DNA from 2 places in the Rossellomorea sp. y25 genome. Region 1 is predicted to be linked to the other one. Evidence: riboswitches for the same ligand, from Rfam matches in the RefSeq annotation. Region 1 holds a riboswitch; the other holds the start of a gene.
What was found. A riboswitch is a leader RNA that binds a small molecule or an ion and turns the genes downstream of it on or off. The one in region 1 is predicted to bind S-adenosylmethionine.

Region 1 (8,276 bases):
TGGTTCTGAAACGATCGGTACGCCACTTGTTGAAATGGTATCAATATAACGATACACAGTCCTTATATTCATCTCTAGCTTTTCTGAAATTTGTTGTGCTGTCATTTTTTCACCTGAACGAAGCATCCATAGAATGGCTAACATATTGTCAATTTTAGGCATATGATTCCACCTCTATATTCATAATCATCTTAGAATACCAATTATTTCAAATATGATACTATTGAGCAATCCCCCTTTGGAGGAATAAGCATTTTATCTATATTTTTGAAATTATAAACCAAGCGTTTGGTTACTTATGTATCAGATTTTTTAGTTCTGTTAAATAGACGGAAAAATTCCCGTTAATTAGTAATTTAATAGAAAAATGGCTGAAATAGACGGAAAAATTCCGCCTATTTACTCAAAAAGTACAAAAATAGGTGATTTTTCTATTCATAAGCGGAAAACCTCCGCTTATTTCCCCCGAAAATAAGTTCCATTCACAATATAACCGGAATAACTCCGCTTATTTTACCGTCACCGATTCTCCTATAAAGGGCAAGCTCTCTCACAAAAAAGACAGCCCTCATCTGGCTGTCTTCTCATCCTTATTGACTTGTACCGAACTCTTCCCATATTTCCTCTAAAAGCCCCTTATCCGTCAGCAGTTCATACCCTGTCAGCGCAAGTGCCTTTGCTCCGATCACAAGCGCACGGTCACCCTCGGTGGATTTAGCCGCTTCCCTGAATTCGTTCGTGTGGACGACGAGGGATTCGGGGCCGATTTTGATGTAGGGGTGGATGGTCGGGACCACCCGGCTGACGTTACCGGCATCGGAGGAACCGAGTCCCTTTCGTTCTGTATCGTCGAAGGATTCCCCCAGTGACTCGATGGAGCGCTGGAATACTTGATCGAAACGGCGGTTGAGCTGAAAGTGATCGACTTCATTTTGGATTTTGATGACATTCAGTTCTGTCCCCGTGGCAAGTGCCGATCCCTCAGCGATCGCTTTCACCTTCTGCGTGACTTCATTGCACGCTTCCCTGGTGGCAGCCCGTATATAGAATCGGGCCTTTGCATAGTCAGGGACGATATTGGGTGCGTCCCCGCCGTGGGTGATGATGCCGTGGATCCTGACATCATCGGTCACGTGCTGGCGAAGGGCGTTAATGCCGTTGAACAGCTGGATCACACCATCAAGGGCATTGATGCCGTCTTCAGGGGAAGCTGCCGCATGGGCAGATCTTCCTTTGAATTCGAAATCAAGTGGATCCACCGCAAGGGTTTTCCCTGTCTGTGTTGTCCTGTTGAACGGATGGACCATCATGCAGGCATCCACTCCTTCGAACAAGCCCGCCTTAACAAAACTGCCCTTCGCACTTCCATTCGGACCGCCTTCCTCGGCAGGAGTCCCGAACACGACCACTTCCCCTCCTGTTTCATCGAGTACGGACGACAGGGCGATGGCCGCCCCGCAGCTTGCCGTCCCGATGATATTGTGACCACAGGCGTGACCGAGTCCAGGCAGGGCGTCATATTCAGCCAGGTAGCCGATGACCGGCCCTTCTTTTCCTGAATGTTTGCGTGCCACAAAGGAAGTCTCATGGCCCGCCACTCCCCGTTCAATGGAGAATCCGTTGGCTGCAAGGAGGGTGGTCAAGGTCTCTGAAGCAAAGAACTCTTCGTTACCGATTTCAGGATTGTCGTGGATCTGATGGCTGGTCGACACGAGTTTCACAGCCAGTTGATCCACTGCCGAGAGGATGTTGTTCTTACGATGGGCAATCGCTGCTGGTTGACTCATCTCTTTTCCCTCCTAATGCAATTCACTGACCGGCACGAATGTCGGGATCAGGGAATCTTTATATGTTTTCTTGATATGTTCCGCTACGTCATCTTCCTGGTAGAGATCAACAATCTTTTTATAGGTCTTATTGTCTTTATCTTTTTCCTGCGCTGCGATGATATTGATGAACGGCTTAGACTCCGCCCCTTCGATATAGATGCTGTCATCAACCGGTACGAACCCTGCTTCAACAGCCACACCATTATTGATGATCGATGCCGCCACATCCGGCAGTACCCTCGGTGTCTGGGCAGCGACGACCGGTGTGAATTCAAGGTTTTTCGGGTTTTCTTTAATCGCTTCGAGACCCTGTGACTGATCAAAACCTTCTTTCAGTTGTATCAAACCTGCTTCCTCCAATAGGAGAAGGGCACGGCCTAAGTTAGTCGCCTCTTGAGGAACGGCTACTTTACTGCCTTTCGGTAAGTCTTCTACCGATTTATATTTTTCCGAATAGATTCCCATCGGCGCGATGATCGTCGAGCCGATCGGTACAAGGTCCAGATTATGTTCTTCAACGAATGAATCAAAATACGAAATCGTCTGGAAGGCGTTCAGGTCGATATCCCCATCGGCCAGCGCCTGGTTCGGTCTCACGTAATCGGCAAACTCCACAATCTCGATTTCAATCCCTTCCTTCGCTGCTTTCTCCTTCATATACTCCCAAATCGGCACCCCAGATCCATTCACTCCGACTTTAACGACTTCTTTTTCACCTGAGCCGGATGCACTGTCTCCCGAGCAGCCGCTCAATATAAGGGTGATTAATAGAATGGCGATACTTGCCAGGCTGATTGATTTTTTCATATTCCTCTCTCCTAACGTCTCCTGATGATTTTTGATAATGTATTCCCTGCTGTCTGCAGTCCCTGCACCATCACGATTAAAATGATGACGGTCACGATCATGACGGATGTTTCAAATCGCTGATATCCGTAAGCAATGGCGAGGTCCCCGAGTCCACCGCCTCCGACTGCCCCGGCCATGGCCGATGCTCCGACGAGTCCGATGGTCGCGATCGTAATATTCAGGACCAGTGTACTCAGTGCTTCCGGAATGAGGATCCCGAAGATGATCTGCCACGGCCCTGCCCCCATGGACTCCGCCGCTTCAATGACACCCGGTTCCACTTCAAGGAGCGAGCTCTCTACCAGTCTTGCAATATACGGTGCTGCAAATACGACAAGAGGTACCACGGCTGCCGCCGTTCCGATCGATGTGCCCACTACCAATCTTGTAAAGGGGATGATGGCCACCATCAAGATGATGAACGGAATCGAACGGAACACGTTGATGATGCTGCTCAATATGGAAAAGACGATTTTATTTTCAAGTAAGTGCCCCTTCCTCGTGACCACAACGATGATGCCGAGGGGAAGCCCGATCAACGTGGCAAACAGGAGGGAGAATGACACCATCGCCACGGTATCCCATGTCGCTTCAATAATTCTTGGCCAGAATAATTCCCAGTTAACTTGCACGCTTCTCCACCTCGCTTACGAATAATCTGTTCTTCCAATAATCCAGGATCTCTTCCGTCTCTTTCTTGCTGCCAATGATCTGTACGATGAGATTCCCGAACGGCTTACCTTGGAGTTCCGTGATCTGGCCGAATAACACATTGATGTGGGCATCGAATTTCTTTGCCGTTTCGGAAAGGATCGGCGTGCCCGTCGAATCACCCTTGAAAATGAGGCGGCAGATGCGCCCTTCTTTGCTGTCATTCAATTTGTCGAGAACCGATGCCGGCAGCTGATCATTCATGACACTCTTCACAAAGTTTTTCGTCGTCGGGGTCTGCGGGTTGGAGAAGATATCGAAGACGCTTCCCTCTTCAACGATTTCTCCATTTTCCATGACAGCGACCTTATCACAGATTTCCGGATGACCCCCATTTCGTGGGTGATCATCACAATCGTAATGCCATACTCCGCGTTGATTCTCTTTAATAAGTTCAGAATCGATTCCGTCGTCTGAGGATCAAGTGCGGATGTGGCTTCATCGCAGAGCAGAATCGAAGGCGATGTCGCCAGGGCCCTTGCTATTCCCACCCTTTGCTTCTGCCCTCCTGACAGTTGATCCGGATAATGCTTCGCTTTATCTTCAAGTCCGACAAACGCGAGCAATTCCTTTACTCTCTCGCTGATCTTTTCTTTTGGCCATTTTGCAAGTTTCAGAGGATAGGCGATATTCCCTGCCACCGTCCGGGATTGAAACAGATTGAAATGCTGAAAGATCATCCCGATGCGGTGCCGCTCCTTCCTCAGATCGACTGCCGACTGATCTTTCAGGCTGCGCCTCTCTATGAAAATATCACCCAATGATGGTTTCTCTAAAAAATTGAGACAGCGGACAAGCGTGCTTTTTCCCGCCCCGCTGAATCCGATCACACCATAAATCTCTCCCTTCTTCACTTCGAAGGAAACATTTTTTAAAGCGGTGAATGGGCCATTCTTCGTCTCGAATACTTTCGTAACATTCTGAACTCTGATCATATAAGACTTGCTCCTTTCGCTATGTATACTTCTTGTTGACGATCATGGCTCAAATAAAAAAGTGCCCCCCTTCATAAGAAGAGAGGCACAAAAATATGTATATGTCCCGCTCTTCTCATCTTTCAAGTCACATGACTTGATGGAATTGGCACGGTATTCATAAGAACCCGTTGCCGAGGTATCACAGGGCCAGTCCCTCCACCTCTCTGGATAAGAAGATATGCTTTATTAAGTTAAAGTTATGATGCGTTTTAGCATTAGGGTAATGGTAAATGATTATAATTGGTTTGTCAATCCGGTTTTTGAATTAATTGTATTATTTTGGACAAACCGGGGACGGTCCTTACTCTACTTTTTGGCTTTAAGAGAAATTGAGATTAGTCGAAAGAAGAAGATAGAATCGGAATATGTCCCCTTATTTCAACCTTTTTTAATCGTCATGGCGAATTTAAGCGGAATATTTCCGTCTATTGATTAGCTCTGATGCTTAACCGGATCTCACTACCGATAATTGTGCTAGTCATCTTTTAACAGGCAGTCTAATATATTCACCTATAAAGGTACGACCCACACTCTCTAAAGGAGCGACCAATATATCGTCAATTCTCAGATCATCGCCTCCATTAAAGAAGAATCCCCAAACAACTATGCTATACTAAAAGAAAAAACAATATTCAGATTATTAAAAGGGGCCAATTCCATGAAACCTAACATTATCGACATCGTCCAATCCCAGGTCATCGCTTCCATCAAGGAAGAAAAGGACCTCGACAAAGCCATACAGTCAAACGCCAACATCGTGTTCATCCTAACCGGCAGTTTGATTACAATGGAAGGGTATTTAAAAAAGCTGAAGGAAGCCGGTAAAACCACGTTCATACATATTGATTTCATCGATGGGCTGTCCAACACGAAAAGTGCCATTAAATACATAGCAGAAATCTGGAAGCCCGCTGGCATCATCACAACGAGGAGCAACCTGATCAAATATGCAAAGGAAGAAGGATTGATGACGATCCAGCGCCTTTTTCTTATCGACCGCAATGCCCTTGACAAAGGAATTGATATCGCACAGAACTGCAAGCCGGATGCGATTGAAGTCCTTCCTGGTCTCATGCCGTCCATCATTGACAAACTGACGGCCATGACTACGCTGCCCATCATCGCTGGTGGCCTGATCAGTAATAAGGAAGATATTCTGAATGGACTAAGAGCCGGTGCCCTCGCCATTTCTTCAGGTGATCCGAAGCTCTGGAATCTGGATTTTTAACCAAAAAAAGAGCTCAACCACTGGGAGTTGAGCTCACTCTTTATTTACGTGCCAACCTTTTCTTCTTCCTCCTCTGTCTTACTTTTTTTCCGTGTCCATGGAAGAGGAAATGACGTGATTTCATGCTCTTCAAAGAAGTTTCCTATTTTCGTAATGATGAAGGTTACAAATGTTGCGAAGATGACAATGGAATAAAACCCGGCTCCGATACCAATCCCGATTCCCCCAACGTAGAAAATCATCGCAGCTGACGTCAGTCCTTTCACCCGCAATCCATCTTTCAGGATCACGCCCGCTCCAAGGAAACCGAGTCCCGATACGATCTGCGCCGCCAGACGAAACGGGTCCATCACTTTTCCGCTGTCCGGTTGACTGAGCATATTCGCCCCTTCGATGGAGACGATCGTGATCAATGTACAGGCCACCGATACATACGTATATGTTTTTAACCCGGCTGGTTTATTTTTCGATGTCCTGTCCCATCCGATGATGAACCCTAATACAGCACTCACCAAAATCCGGAAATAGATATCATGCTGCCAGAAAAATTCCGTTGCCTCATTCATGTAATGCGCCATGCCGCCATCCTCCTTAAATGAAAAAGAGATCGCGCCACAAAACGAATGCCTGATTTCTCCACTCCATAGTGAAAAAACCATACAGTTCGCTTCATAGGTGATCTCTTCTCCTCTTCCTACCAAGCTTCATTCCTCTTAATATTCCTTTTATCATACACCAATCAGCCAACCATTTCAATGATATATCTAAAAATTCTAAATTTTACAGAATGTGCATTGCCACTCTGAATCCCCCATTGTATGATGGAGTTAGTAAGATTATATAGCGGGTAGAGATGAGGAGAACCCTGTGTCAATTCGTGTGTACGATAATCGTGCACTCCATTGCCATGGGGTTCTTTTCATTTATACATAAATACCATTTAAAAGGAGGAAATGAAGTTGAAAAACAGATCTATCACCCGTATAGCCGTCCTTCTTGCTTTAGGAATCGCAGGACTCTTATTGCTTCATGCTCACAGCGCAAACGCGAAAGAAACCAATCCGCCTCTTGTCATCACGGAAATCGTCACCAAATCCGCAGGCACCGGTCAGCCCTTTGAGTACGTCGAAATCTATAACACCACCTCAGAAGCAATCAATCTACAAGATTATGAGCTCCAATACTTCACTAGTAACTTCTCAAGCCCCGCTAACCGATGGCCCATCGACGACAAAATCATCCAGCCGAAAGAATCCCTGGTCCTCTGGTTAAAGAAATTCGCTTATCCTGATGTACCGCTGTGGGACTTCAACTCCAACTATGACATGTATCTCACTCCCGATGACGTATACGAAATCAAGCTGACGACATCCGGTCAGGGTTTGCATGACAGCAGCCTTCGCCAGGTAGGGATTGCGGATGCGGAGGACAATATTCTCAGTACAGCGCTCATTAATGATGGGGTAGTTGATGGCATCACTAACCGAAGTATCATTTACAAGGCCACTATCTCAGCTGCAATGGAGAAGCTCGGAAACGATGAAGAACCGACTCCTGCCAGCCTGTTGAGTGAACAAGTGACTGGTCCTGCGACACCAACCAACCTGACTGCAACACCCGCCAACCAATCAATCACCCTTGAGTGGGAAGCTTCAGAAGGTGCAGTCTCCTATACGATCTACCACCCTGATGGAACGACCACTTCAACGGACACGACCACTTCAATCATGGATGGATTGGAAAATGGTCAGGCATACACATTCCGGGTGACGGCTGTCGACCCGGAAGGAAACGAATCCCCGGCCACAAAAGAAGTCCGGGCTGTCCCACAGGAGGTCGTGGACAGTGAAGCCCCTGCTACCCCAACCGGACTGAAAGCAACTCCAGGCAGTGATCATGTCAAGTTATTGTGGAACGCCAATACAGAACGTGATCTTGCAGGTTACCGCGTCTACATTAATGGAACATTTTACGGTACAGTCGCCCCTGACATGAAGAGCTTGATTATCTCCCCTCTGGAATTGAACAGGGAGTACTCTTTCGAGGTAACGGCACTCGATCAAGTCGGAAACGAATCGGAAGCTACAGCACCACTCGTCACAGGACCGACAGAAAACGTACCGACACCCAACCTACTGATCACCGAATTGATTCCGAACACCGATAACTATGCAGGCTATGATGCCTTCGAATATTTTGAGCTTTATAACAACAGCCCGGACCCAATCGACCTGAAAGGGTACCGATTCGCTTCCTATAACTGGGATGAAGAAATCGGGGACACTCACATACTAAAGCCTTGGGATACAGTGGTGATTTGGACTAGAAATACAGCCATCAACCCTATTTCCCAGGAAGCATTCAATTATAACTATTTCTATTCGTACAGTAGCAAATATCTTCAAGAAGAGGATACGATCGTCCTCGGGGATATCGCCGGCCTGGTCAACGGCGGCAATACACTGACCGTTTATGACCCTGATGGACTCGAAGTCGTCAGAGCCGAATACTCTGGAGAGGACGTTTCTCTAAAACAAACCGTCACCTATTCCTATCCAAAGGATAATACCCGGACAATGGAAAAATTGGCAGCCGGCCAATATCCGACACCGGGATGGGTTGTGGAAGATCAAGCACCGGATCGCCCCGTGTCAGATGAAGAAGCACCGGAAACACCGACCA
Region 2 (8,276 bases), 2.3 Mb from region 1:
AGTACACGGAGAGATTCTTCTCGCATGAAAGGAAATACCTGACCCTGATTGGGGGCAGGTATTTTTTTGTTTATGATTAAGAGGGACGGACCTCTCCTCTGCCTCACAAGGCAAAATTCAATTGCAGAATAGAGGTCCGTCCCTCATTTCACTGGCCTGGATTTTTTCGGAATGTTCGTCAGGTTCCATTTAGCGGCATCACCGTTTGGGTCAGAGATGCTCACGATCGGGGCTACTTTGATCATCCCGGAGATGGGGTTTTCGTTGTACTCGAAATCGAAGTAGCCGATGTTCGGGGCGATGTCCTCCCCCCGGAGCCCATAGATTTCCTGAACCTTGGATTTTTGGATGGCGGGGTTAAAGATGACCTCCAGCTTGTAGCGCGATTCCGGATTGACCCGTTGCACCTTGATCTGGAAATTCCCGTCTTCGTCCACCACCCCGGTACTTTCCGTGACGTATTCCTCACTTTCTTCTCCCTGCCAGTTGATGACCCTTGCGTAGGATTCGAACTCACCATAATCCTTTAGCCCGGCAGACATGGTGCTATCCTCTGGAAGGTTGGATTGGCCTTCTACAATGAGTTCTTTTCCTTGAAGCAGGACCGTTCCGGTTATATCAACCCTGACTCCGGAAGGCGCATCCTGCTTTTGAGAAAGTTCGGTTGCCATTTCAACCCGGCATCCTGTCAGTAAAAACAGACTGACCGCCAGAATATACTTCAGCCTATTCCTCAATGGAATTCCTCCTTTGAGCGGTTTGTGAACGTAAAGGGATCTTCCAGTCGAGAAGAAGGTCCCCTCTTGTTGGAAGGAGTCTCGCCTTTCCCGACAGGAAGCGTATCCTCAAGAAGAACCTTTTTTAAAAACCTGCTTATCTCATTGATGCAAAAGATTGAAACGGCAAAAAAAGCAAGTGGTGTCAGCACCAGCCACGTATGCAGAAAGACCATTTGAATGTTGATACTCATCGTGGCCGCCCACTCATTTGTATAGGAAAAGTATTCCGGTATGTGCTCCATGATCCCGAACTCCTCCGTTTTCAGACCACCCAAACAGATATGGAGAACTCCAAGTTGAATGAGGAGGTACAGGGTCTGGGAGATTTGCTCGGAAAACATGACAAGGGCATGGCGGCTGAACTGGGGCCGTAAATGGCGCTTGATGATATAGAATCTGCTTGCTCCGATTTGTTTGGATACGGTAACGAAATCATTTTTTAGATACTCCTTCATTTCTTCCCCGATATACATCCCGAGTGAAGGAATCACGATGATCGCAATCACCACTATTTCAATGATCAGAAATTGAAACGAATACATCGCCCCTGACTCGAAGGCAAGCTGGAGTGGGGTGAGAAGAACAAAGGCAATGATTGCAAGTGGGATGAAGTTAAATGTATCCCCGATCCCTTTGATCATCTGTTTCGCCCAATCAGGAAGAAAAGCATACACAATACCGAACGTGAACCCGCCGACCATGCGGAGCAGTGCAATGACCATTGCCGATAACAGCGTATATTTCGCACCGGCAAGGAGCAAATAGAATAAATTCCGTCCGAGTTTATCACTGCCCAAAGGGGGCATTTCCTCCATTGTATATGGAGGATCCGCGATTATTCGTCCAGAATCATCCTTTAAATACGGCGGCCCAGGTTCGAGCAGTTCTGGATATATGGCCGGTATGATGAAGCTCGCTGAAAGCATGACAAAGAGAAAACCAACGGGCAGCCAGAACCGGAATGATTTAAGAATCCTCATGAACTGACCTCCTCTCCAGACAGCCATTTTTTCAGTAAAATAGCACCTAATGTAAACACAATGAAGAATGGTATATAAATCATCAGCATCCCGATGAAAAAGGCACTTGGCGTATTGATGGAAACATCGAGGAGCACATTCATAAATCCGTTGATATTAAAAAGTATCTCAATGATCAACAGGTTTGAAAGCATAAGCAGAAAAATCGGTTTGATGTGATAATAAAAGTGAATCCACACATTTCGGAATAGGTGAACCCATACTGTATAGGCTTTTGAGAAACCCTTCGAATAGGAATATTCGACATATGGTTTTTCCTCTTCTTCCCGAAGCTGGAATAAGAAATGCTTCGTTAAAAAAGCAATTGGCATGATCGCAAGACAAATGATCGGGAGCAGATAGATTTTTTCATCCCCAAGGGTGTAGATGTCAAACAGCAAAATATCCGTCTTTTTGAAAAACCAGACAATGAAAAGTTGGATAAATACGATAATCAGAACATCCGGGAGGGAATCCAGTGAATCCAGCAAACGGAAGCAGATCTGATAAATTTTCTTAGGCAGAAACATAAACAAGTAGCTAACAAGGGAAGACGTGACGGCAGCAAGAAAAAAGGCCAGGAGCAAGAGCGAGAACGAGTAACCGAACAGCTGAAAAAACAACGGATAAATCGGGTAGCTTTTGAAGTCCATTGGATCCCCGATTTTGATGATAATGGAGCCTGGTCGGAGCATTTCACGTCCCATCTCCTGCAAGGTTTGAAGATATTTCCCCAGCATGATGACCAATTCCGTATCATACGCAAGCAGAGAACCGGCACCGCTGAAAAGGAATAATCCGATGCATGTGAGCAAGAATTGAATGGGAAGACCGATGACATTGAACTTTCTCAGTAAAAACACCCCCAAAGTCTTTTAGAAGTATTATATCTTTGCATTACAAAAATTTCAAAATAATTTTAATTTTTACAATAATGTTAATTTGCTGGATGTTATTCTTGGTATAGGAATTCATGCCAATGAAAATCCTATCAGTAGTGATACATACGCAGGTGCCATATAGGACATTAGCCGAGAAGAACGTTATAATGATGGTGACATAAAAGGGAACTACACAAAAATCATAGACGGTCTATGGTTTTTTGTTTTATTTATGAAAAGAAGGAGATGACGATAATGGGAAATCAAGCAGGTTGGAATCTCGAGAACAGCTATACCACACTTCCAAGTTCTTTTTTTACTAGACAGGATCCGACTCCTGTTCAAGCTCCAAAGCTGATCGTACTGAATGAACGAGTGGCTGAGTCGCTGGGGCTGGACGCGGGGAAACTTGGAGAAGAGGTAGAGGTATTTGCCGGGAACCGAATTCCGGAAGGTGCCGAACCCCTTGCTCAAAGCTATGCCGGGCATCAGTTTGGCCATTTTACTATGCTGGGAGACGGTCGTGCAGTCCTGATCGGTGAACAGATCACCCCATCAGGTGAGCGTTTTGATATCCAGCTCAAAGGGGGAGGGAGAACCCCTTATTCCCGAGGTGGGGACGGTCGCGCGGGACTTGGACCGATGCTCAGGGAGCATATCATCAGTGAAGCCATGCACGGACTTGGGGTTCCGACTACCCGGAGCTTGGCGGTGGTGACTACGGGTGAACCGATTTATCGGGAAACGGAACAGCAGGGTGCGATCCTGATCCGCGTAGCGGCTAGTCATCTTCGTGTCGGTACTTTTCAGTTTGCTTCTAAATTTGGAACGGTAGATGATCTCCGCGCACTGGCTGATTATGCAGTTGAGCGTCATTACCCGGAAGGTATGAATGCACCGAACCGTTATCTTTACCTGTTAAAAGAAGTCATCAAGCGCCAGGCTGCACTTATTGCCAAGTGGCAAATGGCCGGGTTCATTCATGGTGTGATGAACACAGATAACATGACGATCAGCGGAGAGACCATTGATTATGGACCATGCGCTTTTATGGATACGTATGACCCGGCAACAGTATTCAGCTCCATTGATACCGGGGGACGTTATGCCTATGGCAATCAGCCTCAAATTGCCGGTTGGAACCTTGCCCGATTTGCCGAAAGTTTGTTGCCGATTCTTCATGATGAACAAGAAGAGTCGCTGAAACTTGCTCAAGATGCTGTGCTGGAATTCCCTAAGCTGTATGAAGCTCGCTGGCTCGACGGAATGAGAGGGAAACTCGGTATTTTCAACAAAGAAGAAGGGGACGAATCCCTTGCAAAAGATCTTCTGGGATTAATGAAAGAGAATCGTGCCGACTATACGAATACATTCCGTTCATTAACAAATGAGGAAGAAATCGATCTGTTTAAAAATACTGAATTTATTCAATGGAAAGAACGCTGGGAAGAAAGACTAAACAGGCAAAAAGAATCGAAAGAAGCAACTCATCAGTTAATGCGAAAAAGCAATCCGTCGGTGATTCCCCGGAATCATCGTGTGGAGGAAGCGTTGGAAGCTGCTGTGAAAAGCAATGATTACAGCGTAATGGAGCGTTTGCTTGAGGTCCTTAAGAATCCTTACCAGTACACGACAGAACAGTGCGAGTACACCAAACTCCCGGAACCATCTGTTCGTCCTTACCGAACGTATTGCGGTACATGAAGAATGAACCTGTAACAGGAAGCCCAAAAGGTTTCCTGTTTTTTTTGTGTGTAAGAGGACTTTCTCATTGATAAGTCGAAACTATTCAAAGATAGTTGAGGAGAAAATGGAGATAAAGGAGTTTTTCTATTGAACCAAGCATTGCTCGTGATTGATGCCCAGCAGGAATTAATTGAAGGAAATGAAGGGGAACAAGCTGTATTCCAAAAAGAGAGGCTGATTGAAACCATCAATCGGGTCATCCAAATGGCAGCCGAAGCGGGTGCTCATCCCGTCTTTATACGGGATAAGGATGTCGGAGGCGGGGAAGGTGACGGATTCCAGGTTCACAGGGACATCCATGTTCCGGACAACGCTGTTGTGTATGATAAATTAGCGACAAATTCGTTTTATGGTACGCCTTTATTAAGCTTTTTAAAAGACAATAAGGTTGAACATGTCGTCATCATGGGCTGCCAAACAGAATATTGTATCGACACCGCTGTTCGGTATGCAACGGTTAATGGATTGGATGTAACCCTGGTATCGGATGGTCACTCAACGAAGGATTCATCCGTGTTGAAGGCTGAACAAATCATCCAGCACCATAACAAGGCTTTGTATGGTCATTATAATGTAGATCATTTCTCCGACGTCAGACAATCCGATGAAGAGTTGTTTCAGCCGAAGCATGATTATTATCGGGAGAAATACGGAATGTAGAATAGAAGAGCTCATTTTGTCAGATCTGATGAGATGAGCTTTTTACTGTAACACAGTTATCTTTGTTCATGGGAGGCGAGGGGGTGCAGGGAACCTATCTCCCAACCTGACATACCGGACAAAAATACAACCGCCTCGAAGCTGCGACCGTCTTCTCAATTTCACTCCCACAAATAAAGCATGATGCTCCTTCCCGATTGAATACCCAATGTCGATATTTTGAGCGCTTCTCTCCTTGAGCTTTTAACTTATCAACAAGTTCAAGATCGTTTGTAATTCCCCCAGTCTTATAGGATTGCATCATTAAATGAATGATTGCCTCTGATGTTTTCATCAATTGATCTTTCGTACAGTCAATCGGACGGAGAGAAGGGTGGATGCCTGCTGCAAACATGATCTCAGATCTCAAATAATTCCCGATTCCTGCTACAAACCCTTGATCTAATAAAAAAATCGACCACTTTCTTTTGTAGAATCGTTTGTCTTTCATTCTTTGGAGCAACTCGTCCGCTGTTACTTCTTCACTCAAAATATCGGGTCCCACTTTTGCAACGAAAGGATGCTCAGGTACCTCTTCATCACGTAGGACTTCAATATCAGATGCACTGTAAAGAAGTGCCGACTTTTTCTCATTATGTAGAGCCAATCTGAGCTGGCGGTTTGTCTTCGGATAATTGTAAAGGTTCCTGATGTACCACTTTCCATAGAGTTGATTGTGTGAATAAATGGTGTAGCCATTGTCAAAGCGGATAAGCATGGCTTTTCCTTTCGTATCCACTCTGGTCACGATCGATCCTTTTAAAAGGTCTTCGTACTCTTCTAAATGAGGGAAGGCAAAGTACACATCTTGTACGTTTTTATTTTTAAGAGCGCGCTCTACTCCATCTGCAGCTCTTCTGATTTCCGGACCTTCTTGCATGGCAGTTTCTCCTTTTTTAGTATAGTTGTTCCCTTTTTTCTTTCCGAAGTAACATTCGGATAGGCTGGGCTGCTCATCTGTTTCATGTTCTTGACATTATTCCAATATATTGATAAAGTTTTAAAAAATCTACATATTTTCTTATCCAGAGAGGTGGAGGGACTGGCCCTTTGAAGCCTCAGCAACAGGTCTGTGAAGATACTGTGCTAATTCCAGCGGGTGATTCAAACCTGATAGATAGGAGCAATCTTTTATTTGTCGGTGACGCACTCGTTCAGGGTGCGTTTTTTGTTTGTCCACTTATTCCACAATATATTCAGGAGGAAGGGTGTTTTTTTATGGAACACGCAGGTCAGAGTTTTAAAAGGAAGATGAAGACACGGCATTTGGTGATGCTGTCTCTTGGAGGGGTGATCGGAACCGGGCTATTCTTGAGTTCGGGTTATACGATTCATCAGGCTGGACCGTTTGGGACGATCCTTGCTTATTTGATTGGGGCGCTGGTTGTTTATCTTGTGATGCTTTGCTTAGGCGAGCTTTCTGTCCATATGCCGGAGACGGGATCCTTTCATAGTTATGCTGCAAAGTTCATTGGTCCAGGCACCGGTTACACGGTGGGCTGGTTATATTGGCTGACATGGACAGTGGCATTGGGGTCGGAGTTTACGGCGGCTGGCTTGATGATGCAGCGCTGGTTTCCTTCGATTAGTGTATGGATATGGAGCGCGGTCTTTGCTGCGTTGATTTTTGGACTTAATGCATTGTCAGTGCGGTTTTTTGCTGAATCTGAATTTTGGTTTTCTTTAGTAAAAGTGATTTCGATTGTTGCGTTTATTGTGATCGGGGCAGGGGCGATTGTCGGGTTCATCCCTCTCGGTCAATCAGAGCCCGCTCCGTTTTTCTCGAATATCACAAGTTCAGGGTTGTTTCCGAATGGGGCATTTGCCATCTTGATGACCATGCTTGCCGTGAACTTTGCCTTTTCAGGAACAGAATTGATCGGGGTTGCGGCGGGAGAAACGGAGAATCCATCAAAATCGATTCCTAAAGCTATCCGCACCACGCTTGTGAGATTGATCATCTTTTATGTAGGGACGATTGTCGTATTATCTGCTTTATTGCCGAGCCAGTCAGCCGGTATATTGGAAAGTCCTTTCGTAGCGGTGCTAGGACGGATTGGAATCCCATATGCCGCCGATATCATGAATTTTGTTATTATAACGGCCATTTTATCAGCCGCAAACTCAGGTTTGTATGCTTCTTCCAGAATGCTATGGTCGCTGGCAGATAAGCAAACCATCTCACCGATCTTTGCCAAATTGACTGATAGGGGAGTCCCTCTCAATGCGATTGTATGCAGCATGCTGGGAGGGGGACTGGCCTTGCTTTCAAGCATCATTGCACCGGGAACGGTCTACATCGTATTGGTTTCGGTCTCAGGCCTTGCGGTAGTGATCGTGTGGATGAGCATTAGTGCTGCCCAATTTCTATTTCGAAGACAGTATATAAAGGAAGGAAACGATGTGAAAGATCTGGCTTATCGGACGCCGCTCTACCCACTCGTTCCCATTGCGTCATTTCTGCTTTGTCTAGCTTCTTGTATCGGCATTGCCTTTGATCCCACTCAGAGGATAGCCCTTTATTGCGGAATCCCGTTTATCGTCCTTTGCTATGGAAGCTATTATCTAACACAATACGTAAAGAAAAGAGGAAAAGGTTATGTCGAATCAACTGAAGCTAAATCCCATTGATAGTATTTTACAAAAACATTCCCCACTGATTTTAGATGGAGCATTAGCCACAGAGCTGGAATCCCATGGCTTTGATTTAAACGATTCCCTTTGGTCTGCCCGTATACTTCTTGAAAAACCGGAAGCGATTGAGAAGGTTCATGCTGATTATTTCCGTGCAGGAGCCGATTGTGCGATTACAGCCAGCTACCAGGCAACGGTGGATGGTTTTAAAAAGCGAGGAATAGAGAAACCTGAAGCGCTGGAATTAATCAAGAGAACGGTTACTCTTGCCAAACAGGCCCGGGATGAATTCTGGAAGGAAGAGAAGGGCAATGCGAATCGGCCGAAACCAATCGTTGCAGGTTCTGTAGGACCTTACGGGGCATACCTTGCTGACGGCTCTGAATACGTTGGGAACTATGGAGTAAGTGATCAACATTTAGCAGATTTCCATTTTCCAAGAATCCAGGCATTAGTGGAGGCGGGTGCTGATTTGTTGGCATTCGAAACCATCCCGTCCTTGCAGGAAGCAAAGGTAC

Region 2: another riboswitch for S-adenosylmethionine. It lies ahead of mmuP (S-methylmethionine permease); the one in region 1 lies ahead of AAEM60_RS17660 (methionine ABC transporter ATP-binding protein).

Annotation. Positions count from the first base shown of each region.
Region 1 covers NZ_CP145886.1:3,482,894-3,491,169, forward strand. Annotated here, with positions in the region: partial or broken gene AAEM60_RS17640 (WYL domain-containing protein) at 1-162, opposite strand, end outside; gene AAEM60_RS17645 (M20 family metallopeptidase) at 591-1,787, opposite strand; gene AAEM60_RS17650 (MetQ/NlpA family ABC transporter substrate-binding protein) at 1,800-2,636, opposite strand; gene AAEM60_RS17655 (methionine ABC transporter permease) at 2,648-3,310, opposite strand; partial or broken gene AAEM60_RS17660 (methionine ABC transporter ATP-binding protein) at 3,300-4,324, opposite strand; SAM riboswitch class I at 4,437-4,541, opposite strand; gene AAEM60_RS17665 (glycerol-3-phosphate responsive antiterminator) at 5,025-5,594, shown strand; gene AAEM60_RS17670 (MgtC/SapB family protein) at 5,639-6,160, opposite strand; gene AAEM60_RS17675 (lamin tail domain-containing protein) at 6,554-8,276, shown strand, end outside.
Region 2 covers NZ_CP145886.1:1,138,545-1,146,820, forward strand. Annotated here, with positions in the region: gene rlmD (23S rRNA (uracil(1939)-C(5))-methyltransferase RlmD) at 1-1, shown strand, start outside; gene AAEM60_RS05645 (hypothetical protein) at 144-737, opposite strand; gene AAEM60_RS05650 (ABC transporter permease subunit) at 734-1,759, opposite strand; gene AAEM60_RS05655 (ABC transporter permease subunit) at 1,756-2,661, opposite strand; gene AAEM60_RS05660 (YdiU family protein) at 2,926-4,383, shown strand; gene AAEM60_RS05665 (isochorismatase family protein) at 4,513-5,085, shown strand; gene nei (endonuclease VIII) at 5,180-6,004, opposite strand; SAM riboswitch class I at 6,143-6,248, shown strand; gene mmuP (S-methylmethionine permease) at 6,343-7,755, shown strand; gene mmuM (homocysteine S-methyltransferase) at 7,724-8,276, shown strand, end outside.